One region of the Staphylococcus sp. CoH_129_LAB_1 genome, then DNA from elsewhere that is predicted to be linked to it. Evidence: predicted binding sites of a transcription regulator. Region 1 holds the regulator's gene; each other region holds the start of a gene.
The links. Region 1 encodes Rex, which represses fermentation and respiration genes when NADH is low (regulators of the CRP and FNR family bind a similar motif). Its sites were predicted from a motif close to TTGTGAAATATTTCACAA; they were not measured.
Positions count from the first base shown of each region.

Region 2: AC2FB1_RS10400 (DUF3147 family protein) is a predicted target of Rex. The motif match lies at 1,291-1,308, and genes of this name have one in related genera.
Region 3: qoxA (cytochrome aa3 quinol oxidase subunit II) is a predicted target of Rex. The motif match lies at 3,681-3,698, and genes of this name have one in related genera.

Region 1 covers NZ_JBXWKZ010000004.1:16,128-24,106, reverse strand. The annotation lists gene AC2FB1_RS02200 (carbohydrate kinase family protein) at 1-900, opposite strand, end outside; gene AC2FB1_RS02195 (sucrose-6-phosphate hydrolase) at 901-2,388, opposite strand; gene AC2FB1_RS02190 (LacI family DNA-binding transcriptional regulator) at 2,470-3,417, opposite strand; gene AC2FB1_RS02185 (ammonium transporter) at 3,519-4,763, opposite strand; gene AC2FB1_RS02180 (sulfurtransferase TusA family protein) at 4,873-5,097, opposite strand; partial or broken gene AC2FB1_RS02175 (YeeE/YedE family protein) at 5,115-6,206, opposite strand; gene AC2FB1_RS02170 (redox-sensing transcriptional repressor Rex) at 6,353-6,991, opposite strand; gene AC2FB1_RS02165 (ABC-F family ATP-binding cassette domain-containing protein) at 7,237-7,979, shown strand, end outside.
Region 2 covers NZ_JBXWKZ010000042.1:8,226-16,204, reverse strand. The annotation lists gene AC2FB1_RS10410 (TetR/AcrR family transcriptional regulator) at 1-497, opposite strand, end outside; gene AC2FB1_RS10405 (DUF3147 family protein) at 463-858, opposite strand; gene AC2FB1_RS10400 (DUF3147 family protein) at 877-1,239, opposite strand; gene noc (nucleoid occlusion protein) at 1,409-2,248, opposite strand; gene rsmG (16S rRNA (guanine(527)-N(7))-methyltransferase RsmG) at 2,302-3,024, opposite strand; gene mnmG (tRNA uridine-5-carboxymethylaminomethyl(34) synthesis enzyme MnmG) at 3,024-4,901, opposite strand; gene mnmE (tRNA uridine-5-carboxymethylaminomethyl(34) synthesis GTPase MnmE) at 4,967-6,346, opposite strand; gene rnpA (ribonuclease P protein component) at 6,487-6,831, opposite strand; gene rpmH (50S ribosomal protein L34) at 6,930-7,067, opposite strand; gene dnaA (chromosomal replication initiator protein DnaA) at 7,760-7,979, shown strand, end outside.
Region 3 covers NZ_JBXWKZ010000006.1:67,235-75,213, reverse strand. The annotation lists gene qoxC (cytochrome aa3 quinol oxidase subunit III) at 1-411, opposite strand, end outside; gene qoxB (cytochrome aa3 quinol oxidase subunit I) at 401-2,389, opposite strand; gene qoxA (cytochrome aa3 quinol oxidase subunit II) at 2,389-3,513, opposite strand; gene AC2FB1_RS03450 (DUF5011 domain-containing protein) at 3,812-4,129, opposite strand; gene AC2FB1_RS03445 (globin domain-containing protein) at 4,396-5,541, shown strand; gene folD (bifunctional methylenetetrahydrofolate dehydrogenase/methenyltetrahydrofolate cyclohydrolase FolD) at 5,661-6,518, opposite strand; gene purE (5-(carboxyamino)imidazole ribonucleotide mutase) at 6,727-7,209, shown strand; gene purK (5-(carboxyamino)imidazole ribonucleotide synthase) at 7,196-7,979, shown strand, end outside.

The sequences.
Region 1 (7,979 bases):
AGTTACTTTTGCAGCTACTAAATTACTAAATTTAAGTATTTCTTCACCTTTCTCTTTAAATAGAGAAGTAATATCTGTTAATTCTGTATTTAAAATTCTATTGATGACTGCTCCAATAAATGCATCTCCAGCACCAGTAGTGTCAACAGGTTTCACTTTATACCCTTGATGATGAATGGTTGTTCCATCTTTTAAGTAAACTGTTGCTCCTTTGTCTCCTTGTGTGTAAATCACCGCTTCAACCTTTCCTTTAAATAAAGATTGAATCGCTTTATGTTCATCACTAATTCCAGTAACAAATTCAATTTCTTCATCTGAAATTTTAATGATATTTGCTTTAGGAAGAAATGATTGAATAGTCGCTTTACAGTTTTCTGCGTTATCCCATAATGGTAATCTAACATTTGGATCAAACACTATCATCCCATGCGCCGCTTCAAATTTTTCAATCATAGCAAGATGTGCATTTTTCATATCACATTCAATTAAATCAACAGAACAAAAATGTAGAACATCTTGATTAGAAATATTAATTTCATCTAAATTCGAAGCATGATAAAGCATGTCAGCTGATGGTTTACGATAAAAAGAAAAATCTCGTTCTCCATTTTCTTTTAAACTGACGAAAGCGAGTGCAGTATTAGCTGTATTTGTTCGTTTAATATATGTTGTACCAACGCCTATTTTCTCTAACGTCTCTACGATAATATCTCCAAAAGCATCATTACCTAGTTGTGTAACCATTTCTGTACTACTACCTAATTTTTTAGCCACACTAGCCACATTAGCAGGTGCCCCGCCAACTTGTCGACTAAATTGCGTTACATCTTTAAGTTCGATATTTGTTCTATTTGGAATAAAATCGATTAATGCTTCACCAATAGCATATAACTTTCTCATTTATTTATCTCTCCCTAAGTCATATTTAGTAAATTTTAAATAAACTTGACCTGTTTCTGTAGATGTGCGAATTGCAGTAGCATTTTCATCAGGAAAAATTCTTGACGTTAAGACTCGTTCTCCATCATTACAAAAAATTTCAATACTTGAAGTATCTACAAAAATTTGTAATTGCTTTAATGGCGAATCTAAATATGTAGACCTTGTCACACCTTCTACGTTACTTGGTAATGCACCACTTTCTGATCGATCTAATGTAATCTTTTGGTCCCTAGTATTATAAGAAATTAATGTTGAATGTAACTTAGATGCTCTTAATTCAAAATATATTTCTGTTGCTTCATTTTCTAAAATATCAATAATAAGTTCATATTGCGTACCTTCATAAGGATTAAGTGTTGTATTATATTTGTTAGCATAACCTAATGCTGTTTCTTTATTTTGTCGCAATGTCTCTAAAGCTTTTAAAGGACGTTGGCGTAAGTGTCCTTCTTCAATAGTTAACTCTCTAGGTAACGTTAAACAGTGTGCCCAACCTTCTTCATCTGTAGGATATTGAGTATCTGGAAGACCCATCCACCCAATTAAAATACACTTACCATGTTCATCAACCATCGTTTGTGGTGCATAAAAATCAAATCCGTTATCAAGTTCAATAAATGTATCATGTTTAAACTCTAATGTATCGAAATTTAAATGACCTATTATATAACCAGATTGATAAATATTTCTATATTTTTCACCTTTTCCTTCAATACCTTGAGGACTAAAAATTATAACATCATGGTCATTTAAACTAAAATAGTCTGGACATTCCCACATATAACCAAAATCTTCTAATTCTGTTTTAATTTCTCCCATACATTCCCAATGATCAATCTGTTGGTTCATCATTTTGTACAAAAGTAGACGTCCTAATCCTTGTTGAGTTTGCACACCTAGTATTGCGTAATAATCTTCATGATGTCTAAACACTTTTGGATCTCTAAAATGACTTGTGTATCCTTCAGGTTGATGAGAAATTACAGGCTTATTTAATTTTTCGATTGAACCATCTTGTGTTACTTTTGCAATCATTTGACTCGAATATCTTTTCCATTCTTCATCACGATGATTACCTGTATACATATAATATAAGTCTCCTTCAAATTCAAAAGCACTTCCACTGTATACTCCATGACTATCATAAAGCGTATCAGGCTTTAATATAGGACCATGTGGTTCAAACGTCACTAAATCTTTACTAGTATAATTAAACCAATATTTCAATCCATGTACAGCTCCTAATGGAAACCACTGATGAGATACATAGTATGTTCCGTTATAATATATCAATCCATTAGGATCATTTAATAAACCAGTTTCAGGTTGAATATGATAGTGTTGACGATAGCGTGATTGTTCTATTCGATGCTTTAACGCTTCTAATTGATTTTTGCTAATATCTTCAATGCGTCGATAGCGTTGTTCTCTTGACCACTCAGTCATATTAGTCCTCCTAAATAATTAATATTTCTTATATTTTATCATTCAACATGGTAACGGTTCCATAATTAAATAATTATCTCCTTAAAAATTTATAGGAATTGTTATACTTCTATTTGTTTCATTAGAAAAAATTAACCGTTGTAATTGTCGCATTGCTTCTTGCCCTGCTCTCAAATAATTAAAATATACTGTTTTTATTGCTGGAGATACAAGTTGTGTCATTGGATCTCCACCGAATCCATATATCAATGGTTTTTGTTTAGAGTCGTTTAAAGAATAATATTTATGTATAGCTAAAGCAATGGAATCAGTAGCCCCTATCGCCACTTCTATATTAGGTAAAGTATCTAAAGCAGTTGCAACATCACGTCTAGATTCTTCATATTTAAATGACGTTACAAATAATTTAGGTTCAATACCATGACATACAAGACCATCTATAATTCCTTGTTTACGCTTTATTCCCACGGCTATATCATCTTCATTTACACTGAAAAGGCATACTTTTTGATATTGAGATTTTCCAATTTCATTTCCAACTAAATATCCTGCTTGATAATCATTGTGAATAACACTATGCATTTCACTATAATCTTGTCCGACAAGGATAACTGGAACATTGATTTTATGAATTACATCTAAATGCTCTGGCGTAACAGTCGTTGCCATTAAAATAATTCCATCTACTTTACTTCTAGAGAATGTTTCTAATGCTTCAATTTCAGCATTCACTTTTAAACCAGTATAATTTAACAATAACTGATAATTTAGTTCTCGGCATACTTCAGCAATACCACGCACAGTTTCATCTACAGCATGAGAATTCATGCGTGGAATAATAACACCTATTAGATTTGTATGTTTAGCTCTAAGACTTTGAGCAAATTGATTAGGCTGATAATCATGCTCTGTAACAATACGATTTAATTTTTCTTTTGTTTTAGGACTAACCGGGCCATTATTTAAAAAGCGGGAAACCGTACTTTTAGATACTCCCGCTAACTTTGCGATATCTGATATATTTTTCACTAGACTTATCACCTAAATTAACACATATTTAAAGTTTATTTTATCATAACATGATTATCTTAAAATACTGATTTCTAAAAAGAATCTAATATCCAAAAAACTCAATATCTTTTATAAAGTTTATTTAATTCTCCATAAAAATATGCTTTTTCACCATGCACAAGTTGATCTAATCCAGAAATATCTTCTTCAATTGTAGTAGCAAGAGGCATGAATTTAGCTATTACTTTGCCAATAATTAACGTTAAAATAACTGTATAAGCAATCACTCCTATCACTGCAATAAATTGTATTAAAATGGTATATACATCTCCAGTATAAATAAATCCGTCTATAATATCTTTATTGACTTTATGTGATTGAAATGCTCCTGTTAGTATTGCACCGATCACACCTCCTACACCATGAATACCAAACGCATCAAGTGTATCATTATATTTTAATTTTTCTTTTATAAAGTTTACGACGAAATAACATAAGATACTGCCAACCATAGAAATGACATAAGCACTTAAGTAGTTTACAAAACCAGCTGCTGGAGTAATTGCTACAAGTCCTGAAAGCACTCCTGAGAGTAAACCTAGTAAACTCAACTTTTTAGTTAATAGATATTCAAATATCAACCAACTGAATGCACCCCCGCTTGCAGCGATACTAGTATTGACAAAAGATACTACTGCTATATCATTTAAAGTATAAGCACTTCCTGTATTAAATCCATACCATCCCATCCAAACAAGAATTCCACCTATAAGAGTAATAAGTAGGTTATGTGGTTGTAGTTTTTCTGTTTTTTTACCGTTACCTATCATTATAGCTAATACTAAGCCGGAAACACCTGAAGTAATATGTATAACTGTACCTCCTGCATAATCTAAAGCATCTAATTTTTGAATCCAACCACCACCCCATACCCAATGGGCTACGGGGCTGTAAATCATAATCACCCATATAAATATAAAAATTATAAAAGGAATAAATCGCATCCGTTCAGCAATTGAACCTGATAAAATGGAAACCGCAATGGTACAAAACATCATTTGAAATAACATGAATAAGGCAAATGGAATATGTGGGCTAAATTGAACATTCGTATTAAATCCTACATGTTGCAAGCCAATAAAATCAAAATTACCTATCCAATCATTCCCATGACCAAAGCTAAGAGAAAATCCAATAACCACCCATGTAAATGTAACAATAATAATAGCAGCCATACTTTGCATAACTGTATTTAAAACATTTTTAGATTGCACTAACCCCCCATAAAATAGGCTTAATCCCGGTGTCATTAACCATACTAATAAAATACATAAAAATAAAAAAATTGTGTCATCCATCTTCATTTATACCACTTCCTTAAAAACATCATAATTATAGTTTTTAAGAATGGCAAAAATGAGTTAGAAAATATGACACAATTAGTTACATAACATTACACTGTTAAATGAAGTTTTAAGCTGTTTGAATTGTAATTGTCCATGAAGCATCATCCAGTTGCTCATAGTTTGTTACAGGATAGCCTTGTTCCGCTGCCCAGTTTGGAATCGCTTCAGTTGCTTGAGTGCAATCAAAGTCTATTTTTAATTCATCTCCTTTTTTTAATGTTTCCATTTTCTTTTGTGCTTCAATAAGTGGAAATGGGCATACCATTCCAACTGTCCCTAATTCGTATAACATATACAATCCTCCAATGATTATGTTGTTTGAGTTTGTTTAGATACTTGAGTAGACTGAGCTGTTTGTTTTTGTGCTTGTTTCATTGGTCTTACAAAAATAAAGTAACTCATAAACAAAGTACCTAATATCATAGAAGCTAAAGCAATCCAACCTTGCCAACTTAGTGTTGCAGTTGCCATTAATCCATTACCAATGGAACAACCGCCAGTAACTGAGGCACCAAATCCCATGCATATACCACCAATAGCACTATTTCTAATAGTAATTTTATCTGGTAAACGCCATTTAAATTCTTTTGCTCCTCTAGCAGCGATATATGAGCCAATAAATATACCTAATACTAAAAAGACGCCCCAGTCGATAAATTGTAAATCTCCACTCATTAAAAATTGAACAATATGTGCTGATGGAGTAGTGATACCTAATCCATCTTCACGTCCAGTAGAATAACTCATAGGCCATGCTAATAAAGCAATCAATCCTACAATAATTCCAGCTACAAATGGATGATAACGCTTTTCAAATAAATAATGTCTTATTCCTGAATATCTTTGCTTTAATTTCGGAACAGCAACTTTCGGCTTTGGTTTACGCAATGTACGTATAACTAAGAATAATGTCAATACTGTCAATATAATCACTAATACCCAACTAGGTATTCCCATTATTTGTGACATACTTGCATTCACATTTATTGGTTTATTAATTTTATTCATTAAAGGTAATAAAATTCCAGCTTTTGTAATTGTTGCAGATAAAGCATACATGATTAACGCGACCCAACTACCAATTAAACCTTCACCAGCCCGATACCATGTGCCTGTTGCACAACCTCCAGCAAGAACAATTCCAATACCAAAGATAAAAGAACCAACAACCGTACCTATTACTGGGAATGTCTGATGTGAAATCGTTAATATACCAAGATTAGTTAATATGAATTAGCCTATACTTTGTACTGTTATTGCAACTAATAAGGCATAAAACATTTTATTATTTTTTTGAACGTACATGTCTCTAAATCCACCAGTTAAACAAAAACGTGTACGTTGCATAACAAAACCTAATAATAGACCCACAATTAACCCACTAATTATCATCCAAGTCATAAAAAACACCCTTTTCCGATTGTTTTACTAAGGTATTATGATTGATTGATCTATTTATTTCAACATTTTATGATTAAAATAATATATTTATATTAAAAAAACTAAAATGCAAATACATTCTAGCTTTTTAATATAATAATTTAACATTAATTTGAAGAGTTTTTCATAAAAAATAATAGTGATTGTAATTCGATACCCAAATCAATATGATGAACTTGAACATCGCTTGGTACATCAATTCTAGCGGGTGTAAAGTTTAAAATCCCTTTTACATTCGCCTTAATAAGTCGATTTGAAACTGATTGTGCCACACTTCCAGGTGTAGTTAGAATTACCACATTAATATTCTGTTTTTGAAGTTCAGATAGAATATCATCAATATGCTTAACTGTTACTTTTCCAACTTGTGTACCAACAATATCTTTATCAATATCAAATGCTGCTGTAATTGTCATTTCATCATGTATTGAAAAATTGTAAGTAAGTAACGCACGTCCTAAATTCCCCACACCTACAATAGCAATATGAATATTATTACTATCACTAATTTCCGTTTTAAAGAATTCTAAAAGACTCTCAACATTATAGCCATATCCTTTTTTACCTAACTCACCGAAATAAGAAAAATCTCTTCTTATCGTAGCTGATTCGATATCTAAAGCCTCACTTATTGTTTTAGAACTCACACGATCAATACCTTTTATTTTCAAAGAATTAACAAATCGATAATATAAAGGTAACCGTTTTAACGTAGCACGCGGTATCTTTGAATGATTCTGAGGCATATGTAATGTCCCCCTTTTGTTTGAACTTTTTAATCTATATATTCAAACTAACTAGAGCGCAATTAGTTATTATAATGAAATATATATCCTGCCTATTATGGATACTGCAATATTATACCCTAACCTATTTCAAAAATAAATATCTTAGTTCCCTAATAATACCTTATCCTGTAAAATGATATAATAATGTCAAATTTAAAGTTAAATAAATGTGATTGTTACATATATAGAAAGGTGAAACTTGAATGATACTTTTACAATTAAATGATATTTCAAAATCGTTTGATGGTGAAGATATATTTAATCATGTTAATTTTGAAGTTAAAACTGGAGAACGTATTGGTGTAGTTGGAAGAAATGGTGCTGGAAAATCAACATTAATGAAGATTATTGCAGGTGTTGAAGACTATGATAGTGGCCATATTTCAAAAATTAAAAATTTACGTATTGGTTATTTAACTCAACAAATGACGCTTGATTCTTCTCTTACTGTAATTGAAGAAATGTCAAAACCATTTGAACATATTAAGAATATGGAAAAGCTTATTAATGATGAAACAGATTGGCTAGCCGATCACGTTGATAGTTATGATTCAGAAGATTATAAACAGCATATGGAGCGTTATGAGTCATTATCTAATCAATTTGAACAACTTGAAGGTTATCAATATGAAAGTAAAATTAAAACAGTATTACATGGTTTAAACTTTACAGAAGAAGAATTCGATAAACCTATTAATGATTTTAGTGGTGGACAAAAAACACGTTTATCTTTAGCACAAATGCTTTTAAGTGAACCAGACTTATTGCTATTAGATGAGCCTACTAACCATCTAGACTTAGAGACGACAAAATGGCTAGAAGATTATTTAAAGTATTTTAAAGGCGCAATCATTATTATCAGTCATGACAGATACTTCCTAGATAAAATTGTAACTCAAATTTATGACGTTGCTTTAGGTGATGTAAAGCGTTACGTAGGTAATTA
Region 2 (7,979 bases), on a different contig from region 1:
ATATACGTTTCATTAAGAACGTTAGGTTTAATCAATATATTGAAATAAATCGGTGAAAAAATTAAATCAATAAATAAATCTTGGTCCGCTTCGTCAATATATTTAGAAATAATAGTCTTTAATATTTTACGATTGCTATCAAAATAGCCTTTCATAAATATATCACGTGCTTCTGATTGTTGATGACTAATTAATATCTCAATCACTGCACGACCTAAATGAGATTGATAAATATTCATAATTCTTATTAAAAAATGATACAATTCATCGTGCAAATTTTGATAATCATTTTCAAAAACTTGAACTCGACTTACAAACATATCAACAATAATAGATGATTTATCTTTCCAACGTCTATAAATTGTTGCTTTAGATACACCCGTATTATCTGAAAGTTGGTCTATCGTAATATCTCTAAAGTATGTTGTTTCTAATAACCGATCAATTTCTTTAAATATTTTTTCATTGATTGTTGGATCTTTCGGTCTTCCAGCCATCTTTTCCCCTTCTTAAACGTGAAATAAATTCTACAATTTCAAAAATGATTACTGCACTAATAAACCATACAATAAAGCCTATAAAAATACTAAGTAACCACTCATGTGTATAATATAACATTGACCATGTTGCCAAGATACTACATAGTACTCCTGTCATGCCAAAAACTGCACCTCTACTTACATGTTTCGCAACCACATCTCCGTGTTGCATACCTGTAATAAATAAAGAAACAAGAAATACAGCAGGTAATGTTGCAAAAACGCCTCCTAATTCTTTCCAAGGTAGAATAACTGAAATAATATAACTTAACATAACAGCTAGACCACCAACGAAAAATTTAATAAAAGTTAATTTCATTAAAAAAGCCTCCAAATATTATGAAATATGTCGTACTGCAAAAATAGCAATTGAAATGATTAACCAACAAATAAATGCAAAAGCTGTACCCTTTTTATAGTCTCGTTTACTTATATAAATCGACGTAATAAATACTGTAATGATACAGGAGATAATACCTATAACAGCTCCTGAACTAAGATGTATCGACATTTGAATCAGCTGTTCTCCTCGATGATCTATTGCTAAAGCAATAATGGCTGCTAAGTAGACTGCCGGCATAGTCGCTATAATGCCCCCCATTTTTCCTCCTACTTTCTCGGCCATAATCGATGCGAAGGCAACAGCGATGCCTCCAATCACAAAATGAAGTATCGCACTTGAAATTGATATTCCGAACACTTGAAACCCTTCTTATTTTAATTATTAAACGATACGTTTCGTTTAATAATATTGTAAATCTATTCTCAAAATATGTAAATATGGAATAAAATATCAATTATTTTCAAATCATTGATAAAAAAAGAACAGGATATTGAATGCATCATTCATTCTACCTGTTCTTTTATAATTAACGTTTATATATTTTTATTTTAATTTCATAATAATCATCGTGATCTTTATCTCTATGCTCAACATGAATACCTGAGTCTTCGATTGCTTGAATACTCTTTCCAACTTCATCACGTGCTTGTGTTAAATCTTTTGCAAATTGAAAGTTTTTTGCTTTTACTTTTTCAGGACCTAATTTTTGTTTCACATGAGCCTCTGTCTGCTTGACATTCAATTTCTGAGCAATGACTTTTTCAATCAACTGTTCTTGATCCGCTTCTTTTAGTGATAATACTGCACGTGCATGACGCTCTGTAATTTTACCTTCACGTAACCGTACAATTACTTTTGGCGCTAATTTTAGTAAGCGTAATTTATTAGCAATAAAACTTTGACTTTTTCCAAGACTTTGCGCTAGCTCACTTTGAGTTGTATGTCCAATTTCAAGTAACTTTTTATAAGCTTCCGCTTCTTCTATTGCAGATAAATTTTCACGTTGGATATTCTCAATGAGTGCCACCACAGCAGTTTCCTCATCATTCATATGACGAATAATGACATCTGCTTTTGCTTTGTGCAACGATTGTAATGCTCTAAATCGTCGTTCACCTGCAATAATTTCATACATATTCTCTTCTATAGGTCGAACGACAATGGGTTGTAATAACCCATGTTCTTCTATAGACTCGGCAAGTTCTGTAATTTTACTTGAATCAAACACTTGGCGCGGTTGATAACGGTTAGGCACGATACGCTCTATTTGAATGGATTCAACATTTGAATGACGATTTTCTTCAATATAATCAACAATGTCTTCTTTGTTTTTTAAACCAAACAGTTTAGAAAAAGGTTTTTTCATAGTCCATTCACTCCTCTTAAAATCAATTTTAACATGAGTAACTAAAAAATTGATTAATTTTCTAATAAAGGAGCTTTATTAGGTGTACCAGGTTTTCTAGGATATTTTTTAGGTGTTTGACGACGCTTATCAACAATAATCATTTGTCTTTCACCTGCATCTTCTGGTAAATCAAATATATAAGAATCACTAAATTCTCCACCTAAAATACGTATACCAAATTGTGCTTCTGCTAATTCTTCTTCACCTTTTGCAGATTTCAAGGCAATAAATTGTCCGCCTTTTTTTACTAGTGGCAAACACAGCTCACTTAGAACAGTAAGTCTTGCCACTGCACGCGCTGTTACTACATCATACGTTTCTCTATTAACGCCTTTACCAAATGTTTCTGCTCGCTCATGAATAAAACTCACTTGCGTTAGTTCGAGCTCAGCTGCTAAATGATTTAAAAACTGAATACGTTTATTTAATGAATCGACAATGGTTACTTTCAATTCTGGAAAAACAATTTTTAAAGGAATACTTGGAAATCCAGCGCCAGCCCCTACATCACAAAGTGTTAATGGCTGGTTAAAATCATAGTAAAATCCTGCTGTAATAGAGTCATAGAAATGTTTCAAGTAAACCTCATGCTCGTCAGTAATACTTGTTAAATTCATTTTTTCATTCCATTCAACAAGCAAACGATAATAAGTTTGAAATTGTTGTTGTTGTTGATCTGTTAATTCAATACCTTGTTTACTTAACTCTTTTGTTAACCATTCGATGCCACTCATTAATTTTTCACCCTTTGTAATTTACCTTGTTCTAAATATACAAGTAAGATTGAAATATCTGCTGGATTAACACCTGAAATACGTGATGCTTGCGCAATATTTAATGGTTTTACTTCTGATAATTTTTCACGTGCTTCAGTTGCTAAACTATCCACTTTGCTATAATCTAAGTCTTCTGGAATTTTCTTTTCTTCCATACGTTTAACTTTTTCAACTTGTTGTAATGATTTATTGATATAACCTTCATATTTCGTTTGAATTTCAACCTGTTCTTCTACCGCTTCTGGTAATTGATGTGATTCTTCTAATATATCTAAAATTGTGTCATATGTCATTTCAGGACGACGTAATAAATCAATGGCTAAAATACCATCTTTTAGGCGAGAACCGCCGTGAGCTTCAATCACCGATTGAGTATATTCATTTGGTTTAATACGAATATTTGATAAACGTTCAATTTCATCTTGAATTTGTTGACGTTTGTCATTAAAACGCGCATAACGTTCATCTGAAATCATGCCTAAGTCATAACCTATGTCAGTTAAACGTAAGTCAGCATTATCATGACGTAATAATAAGCGATATTCAGCACGAGAAGTAAGCAATCGATAAGGTTCATTAGTTCCTTTTGTTACTAAATCATCAATTAAGACGCCAATATAAGCATCTGAACGACTTAGAATTTTTTCACCTGTACCTAATACTTTACCTGCAGCGTTAATACCTGCCATAATTCCTTGGCCTGCTGCTTCTTCATAACCAGAAGTACCGTTAATTTGACCTGCAGTATATAAGTTCTTAATCATTTTTGTTTCTAATGTTGGCCATAGTTGGGTTGGCACAATCGCATCGTATTCAATCGCGTAACCTGCACGCATCATATCTGCTTTTTCAAGACCTGGAATAGTAGCTAACATCTGACGTTGAACATGTTCAGGAAGGCTAGTTGATAAACCTTGAACATAAACTTCATTTGTATTACGCCCTTCTGGTTCTAAGAAAAGTTGATGACGTGGTTTGTCATTAAAACGTACGAATTTATCTTCAATAGATGGGCAATAACGTGGGCCTGTACCTTTAATCATACCTGAATACATCGCTGATAAATGTAAATTATCATCAATCACTTTATGTGTACGATCATTAGTATATGTTAGCCAACAAGGTAGTTGATCTAATATATATTCTGTAGTTTCAAAGCTAAACGCACGCCCCACTTCATCGCCAGGTTGAATCTCAGTTTTAGAATAGTCAATTGTTTTAGAATTCACGCGTGGTGGTGTCCCAGTTTTAAAACGCACGACTTCAAATCCAAGTTCTCTTAAATTATCCGCTAATGAAATAGATGGAAGCTGATGGTTGGGACCACTTGAATATTTCATATTACCTAAAATAATTTCGCCACGTAAAAATGTACCTGTTGTGATAACTACAGCTTTTGCATGATACTCCGTACCTATATTCGTACGTACACCTTTAACTTCATTATTTTCAATCATCAATTCGTCTACCATGCCTTGCATAATATCTAAGTTATCTTCATCTTCAATAACACGTTTCATTTCTTGTTGATAAAGCACTTTATCAGCTTGAGCACGCAATGCACGAACTGCTGGACCTTTACCAGTATTAAGCATACGCATCTGAATGTGCGTTTTATCAATTGCTTTAGCCATTTGGCCACCTAATGCGTCGATTTCACGTACAACTATTCCTTTTGCTGGTCCACCGACTGATGGATTACACGGCATAAAAGCAATATTATCTAAATTAATGGTTAACATTAAAGTTTTAGCACCACGTCTTGCTGAAGCTAATCCTGCTTCAATTCCAGCATGACCAGCACCAATAACAATTACGTCATATTCTTGAACCATTGAATTGACCTCCCTAATTTTCCTTAATTATTATTTATTTTAGACTACTGACCGTCTTATTTTTATTATTTTCCTAAACAGAATTGACTAAATAGCTGGTTAATTAATTCATCACTTGCTGATTCTCCAATAATTTCTCCTAATAATTCCCATGTGCGAGTTAAATCAATTTGAACCATATCCATAGGAATACCAGATTCAGCTGCATCAATGGCATCCTGAATTGTATGTCTTGCTTGTTTTAAAAGTGAGATATGTCTAGAGTTTGAAACATAAGTCATATCTTGATTTTGTACTTCTCCACCAAAGAATAGATCTCTTATTTGTAATTCTAATTCGTCGATACCTTCTTGTTTTAACATTGACGTTTGAATAAGTGGCATATCCCCTATCATATTTTTAACTTCTTCAATATCTAATCGACGTTCTAAATCTGTTTTATTAACAATAACAATCGCATCTTCATTTTTTATTACTTCATATAACGTACGATCTTCTTCAGTTAAAGGCTCATTGTTATTTAACACGAAAAGTATTAAGTCCGCTTCGCTTAATGCTTTACGGGAGCGCTCTACACCTATTTTTTCTACAATATCTTCTGTATCACGAATACCTGCTGTATCAACAAGTCTTAATGGCACACCACGTACGTTAACGTATTCTTCTAATACATCTCGAGTCGTTCCAGCTACTTCAGTTACAATCGCTTTATTATCTTGAATAAGATTATTTAGCATCGAAGATTTACCAACATTCGGTTTACCAACAATAACTGTAGATAATCCTTCTCTCATAATCTTACCTTGAGTACCTGTTTCTAATAATTGATCAATTTCATTTTTAATTTTTTTAGATTGTGCGAGTAAAAATTCCGTTGTTGCATCTTCAACATCATCGTACTCAGGATAATCAATATTCACTTCAACTTGGGCAAGAATTTCCAATATCGATTGACGTTGTCGTTTAATTAAATCACTCAAACGACCTTCAATTTGATTCATTGCAACTTTAGAGGCTCTATCCGTTTTAGAACGAATGAAGTCCATTACAGCCTCTGCTTGAGATAAGTCAATTCGGCCATTTAAAAATGCACGTTTAGTATATTCTCCAGGTTCTGCCATTCTAGCACCATGTGTCATTGTAAGTTCTAATATACGATTAATTGTCAAAATACCGCCATGGCAATTAATTTCAATAATATCTTCACGTGTAAATGTCTTAGGCGCACGTAAAACTGAAATCATAACCTCTTCGACAACTTCCTGTGTTTCAGGATCTATAATATGGCCGTAATTAATAGTATGTGAAGCAACGTCTTTTAATTTTTTCTTTCCTTTATATAACTTATCTCCTATTTCAACCGCTTCTGGACCAGATAACCGTACAATACCAATTGCACCTTCTCCCATTGGAGTTGAAATACTTGTAATTGTATCAAAATCCATTATCCATTCTCGCCTCCCTAGTTAAGTAAAATTTCAATATAATATTGTAATAAGTTTCTAATTAAATTGCGAACATATTGTTTGAAAACCATTGAGTTAGACTTCGGTTTGTCTAACGTAAGACTGACGTTAGTATTAAGTTACTTAATTTTTTTATTAAATACCTTTGCTATTTTTAGTACATGTTCTAAACTGCTTTGAATCTCTAAAGTCGACATGTCTTTAGCTGGTTGTCTTGCTATTACAATAATATCTTTAGAAATAATATCTAGCTTATGCACTTTAAAGTTTTCTCTAATGGCACGCTTAATACGATTTCTAGTTACAGCATTTCCAATTTTTTTAGAAACGCTAATGCCTAAACGAAAATGTTCATACTCATTTTTTAATGTATAAACAACAAATTGTCTATTTGCTACTGACTTCCCTTTTTTATAGATTTTTTGGAAATCATTATTCTTTTTTATACGATAAGCTTTCTCCATGCTTAATTCACTCGCTTACATTGTTCTTTATGTTACAACTATCTATTAAAATGTGTTTGTTTAAAACGAAAAAAAAGACCACTGAGAAGTCAGTGATCTTATGCTGATAAAACTTTACGGCCTTTACGACGACGGCGCGCTAAAACTTTACGGCCATTTTTAGTGCTCATGCGTTTTCTGAAACCATGAACTTTACTATGTTTACGTTTATTTGGTTGATAAGTACGTTTTACCATGCAAAACACCTCCATCTACATGTTATATCTCGTTCACTAAGTCTACTTTTAATGAACCTGACTACTTTAATAGATAAATTATAATTTTTAACATCAAATTATTTTGATTCAATTCGATTTTATCTAGTCATAATTCAAGCAACTACTACAATATAACAAATTACCATTTATAAAGCAAGCAGCTTTTGAAACCAATTAATGATTTAAAAAAATAAATTATCCTTATTTCTTAATTGTTTTTAATATTTATACATATTAGAAATTTTGAAGTTGTTCAATTTTATACATATTTAATACACGTTTATAAATTATTTCCCAAGACCTGTTATAGTACATTAAATAATGTTACTGTTTTTTATCCACTTATTCACATATAGTATTTAATTTTTTGTGGATAATCAATAATATATTCACAGATTTATACCAAAATTACAAACATATTCACAGCCATTTGACATCTATTGTAGTTAAAAAGTATAATTATGTGGATAAGTCGTCTGAATCATTTATCTTATAGGTTTTTCTTATAAATCCTATAAGTGTTTTTACTGTGTATAAATCATAGCATATATAAAGTTATCCACCGAATGTTATTAACTTGTGGATAATTATTAACATGCTGTGATTATTTTTATCCACTCTTATAATAATTGTGTATAAGTCTTAAATTTATAGAAAGATGGAGTTTATATATGTCGGAACAAGAAATTTGGAAAAAGGTATTAGAAGTAGCTGAGTCAGAGATTTCTAAAACAACGTTTAATACGTTTTTAAAAGACACTGAACTCAAAGAAATTCGTGACAATGTTGCTTACATCTTTGTTATTCATGAGTTTTATGCTGATTGGTTAAACTCAAATTATAAAGATGTAATTCAAACAATTATGAAAGACATCATTGGTTATGACGTTG
Region 3 (7,979 bases), on a different contig from region 1:
TAATAGGATGAAGAAACTTGACCAATATGATCCAACTTTAGGTGTTACACCTTCAGAAGCATAGTGTGCAAATTCATAAATTTCAAATCCTACGAATACTAAACCTAAAAGTACTGTTAAAATCATCCAAAACATCATTTTGCCTTTTTCTTCTTTACGTAAGTAGTAAATTGCAATACCACAAGTATAAGAACTAATTAATAAGGCAAATGTCATAATTAGGACAAGCGGTAATTCAAACAACTCAGTTGTCATTTTACCACCATAACTTCCCCCATGTTGCAACGTTAATAACGCTGCAAATAGGGTACCGAATAACGCAAATTCGGCTGTAAGGAAAATCCAGAAGCCAAGTTTATTCAATTGACCTTCATGCGTACGTGAATCAATAGTGTTTGTATCATGACTCATGACCTACAGCCTCCCTTTCTTTAATACGTGCTTCTCTTAAGCGTGCTTCGTTTTCAGCAACTTCAGAAGCTGGAATATGGTAACCATGATCTTGTACGAAACTTTGGTAAACTAAAGTTCCTAAGATACCGACTACACAAATTAGGAATGGAATGATAGTTTCAAAGATTAAGAAGAAACCACCAATTAACATGAATATACTCATAAATACACCAGTGTGTGTATTGTTTGGCATATGAATGTCTTTGTAGTTGTGGTTGTCTAAGAAATGACGACCATGTTCTTTCATATCAACAAATGTATCATAGTCATTCCAATCTGGAGTGATTGCGAAGTTGTATTTAGGTGGAATAGCAGAAGCTGTTGACCACTCTAAAGTACGACCTAAACCATCCCAGTTATCTCCAGTAGCTTCACGTGGAGATTTAATGTGGCTGTAGATAATGCTTGCTACTAAGAATAGGAAGCCGACTGCCATCATTAATGCACCGATAGTTGAGATGAAGTTTAATAACCACCAACCATCAGATGGCATGTAAGTGTATAAACGACGTGGCATACCGTCTAAACCAAGAATGAATTGTGGTAAGAAACATACGTTAAATCCAATCATGAATAACCAGAATGCCCATTTATTTAATTTTTCATTTAATTTGTAACCCATCATCTTAGGATACCAGAAGATTAAACCAGCTAAGCAGGCAAATACTACACCGGTAACCAATGTATAGTGGAAGTGAGCTACTAAGAAATAAGTGTTGTGATATTGATAGTCAGCTGATGCCATTGCTAACATTACACCAGTAACCCCACCTAATAAGAAGTTAGGGATAAAGGCTAATGAGAATAACATTGGTGACTCAAAAGTAATACGTCCTTTATATAATGTTAATAACCAGTTAAATAATTTAACCCCGGTAGGTACACCGATTAACATTGTTGAGATTGAGAAGAATGAGTTGATTAAAGCACCATTACCCATTGTGAAGAAATGGTGAACCCAAACTAAGAAACTTAAGAACGCGATACCAGCAGTTGCCCACACCATACTTTGGTGACCGAATAAACGTTTACGAGCAAATGTTGGAATAATTTCTGAATAAATACCAAATGCAGGCAAGATAACGATATAAACTTCAGGGTGCCCCCATACCCAGAAGAAGTTTGCCCATAGCATTGGCATACCGCCATCTGCTACTGTAAAGAAATGAGTTCCAAATACTCTATCAGCTGTCATTAAAGCAAGAACAACTGTGAATACTGGGAATGCTAAAATTACGATTAATGTCGTAATAAAAGTAGTTACAGTAAACATAGGCATTTGCATAAACTTCATTGTAGGCGTTTTACATCTAAGTATTGTTACAAAGAAGTTGATACCTGTCATTAAGGTACCTATACCTGAAATTTGAATTGCTACTAAGTAGTAGTTAACTCCCGGGCCAGGACTAAATTCTCCTGCTAGTGGAGCATAGTTTGTCCAACCAGCTGCTGGTGATCCACCTACGATAAATGATAGGTTAAATAAAATCATACCAACAAAGAATAACCAGAAGCTAATGTTGTTCATTACAGGGAATGCCACATCACGAGCCCCAATTTGTAAAGGAACAACAACGTTCCATAAACCGAAAACGAATGGCATAGCCATAAAGATAATCATGATAACGCCGTGCGTACTAAAAATTTCATTGTAGTGATTTGATTCCAAGAAAGTATTATCTGGAATAGTTAATTGAGTACGAAGTAATAACGCATCAATACCACCACGAACGAACATTAATACTGCACAAATTAAGTACATTAAACCGATTTTTTTATGGTCTACGGATGTGAACCATTCTTTGTATAGATATTTCCATAATTTGAAATAAGTAATTACTGCAATTAAACCGATAACTAAGAATGGGGCACCAATTTGTGCCATAGTAATCATCCAGTTACCTTTAACGAGTAATTCATCCCATGGAAAATTCATTAATGTCCACCTCCATGATCATTATCTGCTTTACTCTGAAGCTTAGACGCATTATCGTCTTTAGCTCCTTCATTGATTTTTTCCATTTCCTTAGCATTGTGAGTTTCTTCATCTTTAAACTCACTATCGTAAGGGTCATTGTTGCCTAAAATCATTGGCTTCATACCATGACGAGGATAGTTGACATTAGTAACTGTTACCTTACGAGCTGGTTTTTGAGGTTTATCTGTTACATCTTTATAAAGATCTTTTTCAGCAACGAAGTTAGGATCTTTTTGAGTATAGTTGTAACGTTTATATGCATAGAAGATATACTCTGGATCAGCTGCAGGATCGACGAATGCCATGTGAGTACCACTAAATGTTAATTCTTTATTTGGAGTACTTGGTAAGAGTTGTTTATCAAACTCATCTTGGCTAATAGTTTTCTTACTTTTAGCATCTTTAACCCAAGCATCGAAATCTTTTTGGTCTACAGAGTGAACTTTAAATGTTTGGCGAGAGAAACCTTCACCATTAAAGTTAGAGTTACGTCCTCTGAATGTACCAGTTTGATCGGCTGTTAAAGTCCAATTCATTGTCATGCCAGTCATGGCATATTTTTGACCACCTAATTGAGGAATCCAGAAACTAGTCATTGTATCCATAGATTGTAATTTAAATACAACTGGACGGTTTTTAGGAATAGTTAATGTATTCACTGTTTCAACCTTTTGTTCTGGATAAGCAAAGAACCATTTATATCCGGCACTAACTGCATAGACAACTAATGGGTCTTCTTTACTTTCAGGTGGTTTCTCGTAATCGTATAATGTTTTAACTGTTGGAATAGCCAAAGCAATTACGATTAAGATTGGTACCACAAACCAAATTGTTTCAATTAAAGAATTGTGGTGCATCTTACCAGATTCGTCATTTTTATTGTAACTATACTTGAAAATAAAAACAGCGAACATAGTAAGTACAACAGCAACAATAACAAGCATGAAGATGATTGAATAGATAATCAAGAACTTCTGACTACTTGCTACTGGCCCTTTTGCATTAAATACTTCTATGTTTGAACAACCACTAAGTAAAATTAGTGTGCCAAACATAAGAAGCAACGACTTAAATTTTGACACTTTTTTGACCTCCTAATACTACAAATGTAGGGCTTATTATTAATTTTAGTTTATTACGCGATATTTACAAGACCTTATTAGAAAAAAATTACAATAATAAATAGGAAAAAACTAGTAACAATAGGAATGACGGGGAATATAAGATTTGTTAAAATTATGTGTCTATTCTGTGAAAAATGTCAAAAATAGCAAATCAATTGATAATATTTGAGAAACATTATCAATTCTAGGGTTTATACAGAAATTAAATGAAAAAATACGAGATATTTATCTCGTATTTTTTAGAAAATTGACACATTTATTTAACTTTTATGTAGCGTGTTGATGATTTTTCGGCTCCATCTGAGTCGATGACATTATATTTCACTTTATATGTACCTACTTTTGAAGTATCCACGTGACCATCAACAGTAATTTTGTGTGTTAAATCGCCATCTTCTTTATCATAGGCACTAATTCCATTTAATACATTATAATCTTGACCTTTTTCAATAATAATATCGTTTACTCCTTTAAGTTGTGGAGTATGATTTGTAGTAGCTTCTGCATTTAAATTTGGAGTCACAAGGGTAGCGGAGACACCGAGAGCTGAAAGAGATTGTATGAGTTTATTCATTACGTTAACCTCCGATTTTAATAAGTCATTTGAATAACTTAACTATACTTTAATTTCTGATTTTTAACATCATACTATAGTCCTAATGTAGCTCATTCAAGATTAAATATAAATGAACATAAGGTAAATGAATATTAAATTTATGTAAATTGAAATTTCTGTGAATTTTAAAAATTTGTATTACATTATAATAAGTATCGTATTAAAATATATTTGTGATAAATTAATTATTTTACACATAGTATTTTAAATGGGAGTGGATTTGAATGTTAACAGAACAAGAAAAAGGTATTGTAAAAGAAACTGTTCCGGTATTACAAGAGAGAGGAACAGAAATTACGTCTTATTTTTATAATAGAATGTTCCAGCAACATCCAGAGTTAAAAAATATGTTTAACCAAACTAACCAACAAAAAGGATTCCAATCTACTGCTTTAGCTCAAAGTGTGTTAGCAGCTGCTGTTAATATTGATCATTTAGAAAATATTTTGCCAGTTGTTAAAGAAATTGCATATAAACATTGTGCGTTACAAGTACCACCAGCTGGATACGATATCGTAGGAGAAAATTTAATTGAGGCAATTAAAGCTGTTTTAGGACTAGAAGATAGTGATCCAATTATTCAAACTTGGAAAAAAGCATATCAAGAAATTGCTGATGTATTTATTCAAGTTGAAAAAGACATTTATAGTAAAATGTTATGGGATGGTTTCCAACCATTTAAAATTGAAAAAATTGAACAACTTTCCTCTGATATTAAAGCCTTTACTGTCGTTTCAGATAAATATGATTTAAGTCAATTCACGCCTGGAGAATATATTACAGTTGATGTAAGTAGTGAAAAAATGCCTTATCGTGCAAAACGACACTATTCAATTGTGAATGGTGACAACAAGCATTTAACTTTTGCAGTAAAACGTGATGTTACTACAGATCATGAGGGTGAAGTTTCAACTATTTTACATGATGAATTAAAAGAAGGAGATAATATTAACTTATCAGCTCCAGTAGGTCCATTTGGTATAGCTAACCAAAATCAACCACAAGTATTTATTGGTGCAGGTATTGGTGTAACGCCACTCGTTTCAATGTTTGATAAGGTGGCTGAAAATGGAAGCAACGCTCAGTTTATTCAAGTGACTGGAGATGTTAACGATACACCATTTACTTCTTATTTAAAAGATATTTCAAATCGTTATGACAACACGAAATATGATTTATATGACAGACAAGTAAAAGGTTATTTAACTAAAGAAACTCTTGAAAAATATGTAAATAATGATAGCGAAGTATATGTGTGTGGAAGTACTAAATTTATTCAATCAGTGATTAAAATATTAAAAGAAATGGGAGTAGCTCAAGAACAGATTCATTATGAAACATTTGTTCCAAAATTAAGTGTAACTGTTTAAATATAGTATACAACTAAAAAAGAGCGAAATGTAATTTGATATGCACTCAAAAAGTTGGAAATAAAATCTAACTTTTTGAGTGCATTTTTTGGTGTAAACAATATAAATTTGAACTTAAATTATTCAATGCCTCTACGCATTTTTTCAGCTAATAATGTATTATTTAAAACCATAGTAATTGTTAAAGGACCTACACCACCTGGCACAGGAGTAATAGCACCGGCTACTTCTTTTACTTCTTCAAATTCAACGTCACCTTTTAGTTTGCCGTTTTCATCAGGAGTATTTCCTACATCAACAATCACTGCGCCTTCTTTAACATCGTCTTTAGTAACTAATCCAGGTTTACCTACTGCACTGATGATAACATCTGCATTTTTTAAATGATTATGCATATCTTGAGTACGTGAATGTAAGATGGTTACTGTCGCGTTTGCTTGTAATAATAATTTAGAAACAGGTTGACCAACTATGTGACTGCGGCCAATAACAACAGCATTTTTGCCTTCTAAATCAATATCTGCATGTTTTAAAATTTCCATAATTCCTAAAGGTGTACAAGGTACAAATGTCTGTTCATCAATGTATAATTTACCAATATTTGATGGATGGAACCCATCTACATCTTTTTCTGGATTAATTGCCTCTAAAATTTTTTGTTCGCTAACTTGTTTAGGTAGAGGTACTTGAACTAAAATACCACTTACTGAATCATCGTTGTTTAAACGATTTAATTCTTTCAACACATCTTTTTCAGATGTATCTTCATCTAAATGAACAATTTCAGAAATCATACCAATTTTTTCAGCAGCTTTCTTTTTAGAATTAACATAACTTTGACTCGCACCATCATTTCCAACTAAAATAACTGATAATTTTGGTGTATATCCTTTGGCTTTTAAAGCTTCAACTTGGTCTTGCAAACCTTGTCTATAATCTTTTGCAATTTGTTTCCCATCTAAAATTTTTGCAACCACAAAAATTCCTCCTTGTTTATTGATATTCTTCTTATAGATTAACTTTAATGACTTAGAAACGTCAAATTTTAGCTAAAAAGCGTAAATTAAATAAAAAAAACTAAATAAAGTTCGATTTTTAATTGAAAACAAACCTTATCATTGGTATGCTATACGTGTAATATACAACTAATACGATTTATATTTAAACTTTGAAAGGGTGTACAAAGTGAAAGTAGCAGTTATTATGGGGAGTTCCTCAGACTGGAATATTATGCAAGAAAGTTGCGCAATGTTAGAACAATTTGAAATACCGTATGAAAAGAAAGTAGTTTCAGCACATCGTACGCCAAAATTAATGTTTGATTTTGCAAGTGAAGCACAGACAAACGGTTATGACGTTATTATTGCTGGTGCTGGTGGTGCAGCACATTTACCTGGAATGGTTGCTTCAATGACAACGTTGCCTGTAATCGGTGTACCTATTGAATCTAAAAGTTTAAAAGGTCTTGATTCATTATTATCTATCGTGCAAATGCCTGGTGGTATTCCAGTTGCTACAACAGCAATCGGTAAATCTGGTGCTAAAAATGCTGGTATTTTAGCTGCAAGAATTTTAAGTATTGGAAATGACTCAGTTCGTAAACATCTTGAACAATATGAACAATCTTTAGTAGATAAGGTAGGCGAAATGCAAGATGAACTTCAATAAATTAAAGTTCGGAGCAACGATTGGTATTATTGGCGGAGGTCAATTAGGTAAGATGATGGCACAATCTGCCCAAAAAATGGGATTTAATGTAGCGTGTTTAGATCCTAATCCAGATAGCCCATGTAAATCAGTAGCAGATATTTTTATAAATGCAAAGTATGACGATGAAGAAGCATTAAATCAATTGGGGCAACAATCAGATGTTATTACTTATGAATTTGAAAATATATCTGCTAAACAACTTAAACAATTAACTCAACAATTTAATATTCCTCAAGGTTATCAAGCAATTGAATTGTTACAAGATCGTTTAACAGAAAAGCAGACATTAGAATCTGCAGGTACGAAAATTGTTCCATATGTATCATTAAAAGATGAAAAAGATTTAAATCGAGCAATCGACACATTAGGTTTTCCGTTTATCGTAAAAACACGATTTGGCGGATACGATGGTAAAGGACAAATCTTAGTAAAAAATGACTCAAATATTGAAGAAGCTAAAACACTTGTTTCAAAACATGAATGTGTCGCTGAAAAATACTTGGAGCTCGATCAAGAAGTATCTTTAACTGTAACGATTGGTAATCAAAAACAAATTGCATATTTCCCACTACAAGAAAACGAACACCGTAATCAAATACTATTTAAAACTATTATTCCTGCTAGATGCGGTAAAGAACAAGAAGCGAGAAAAGAAGTAAATAAAATAATTGAAAAAGTTCACTTTGTCGGCACTTTCACTGTGGAATTCTTTATTGATAAATCAAATC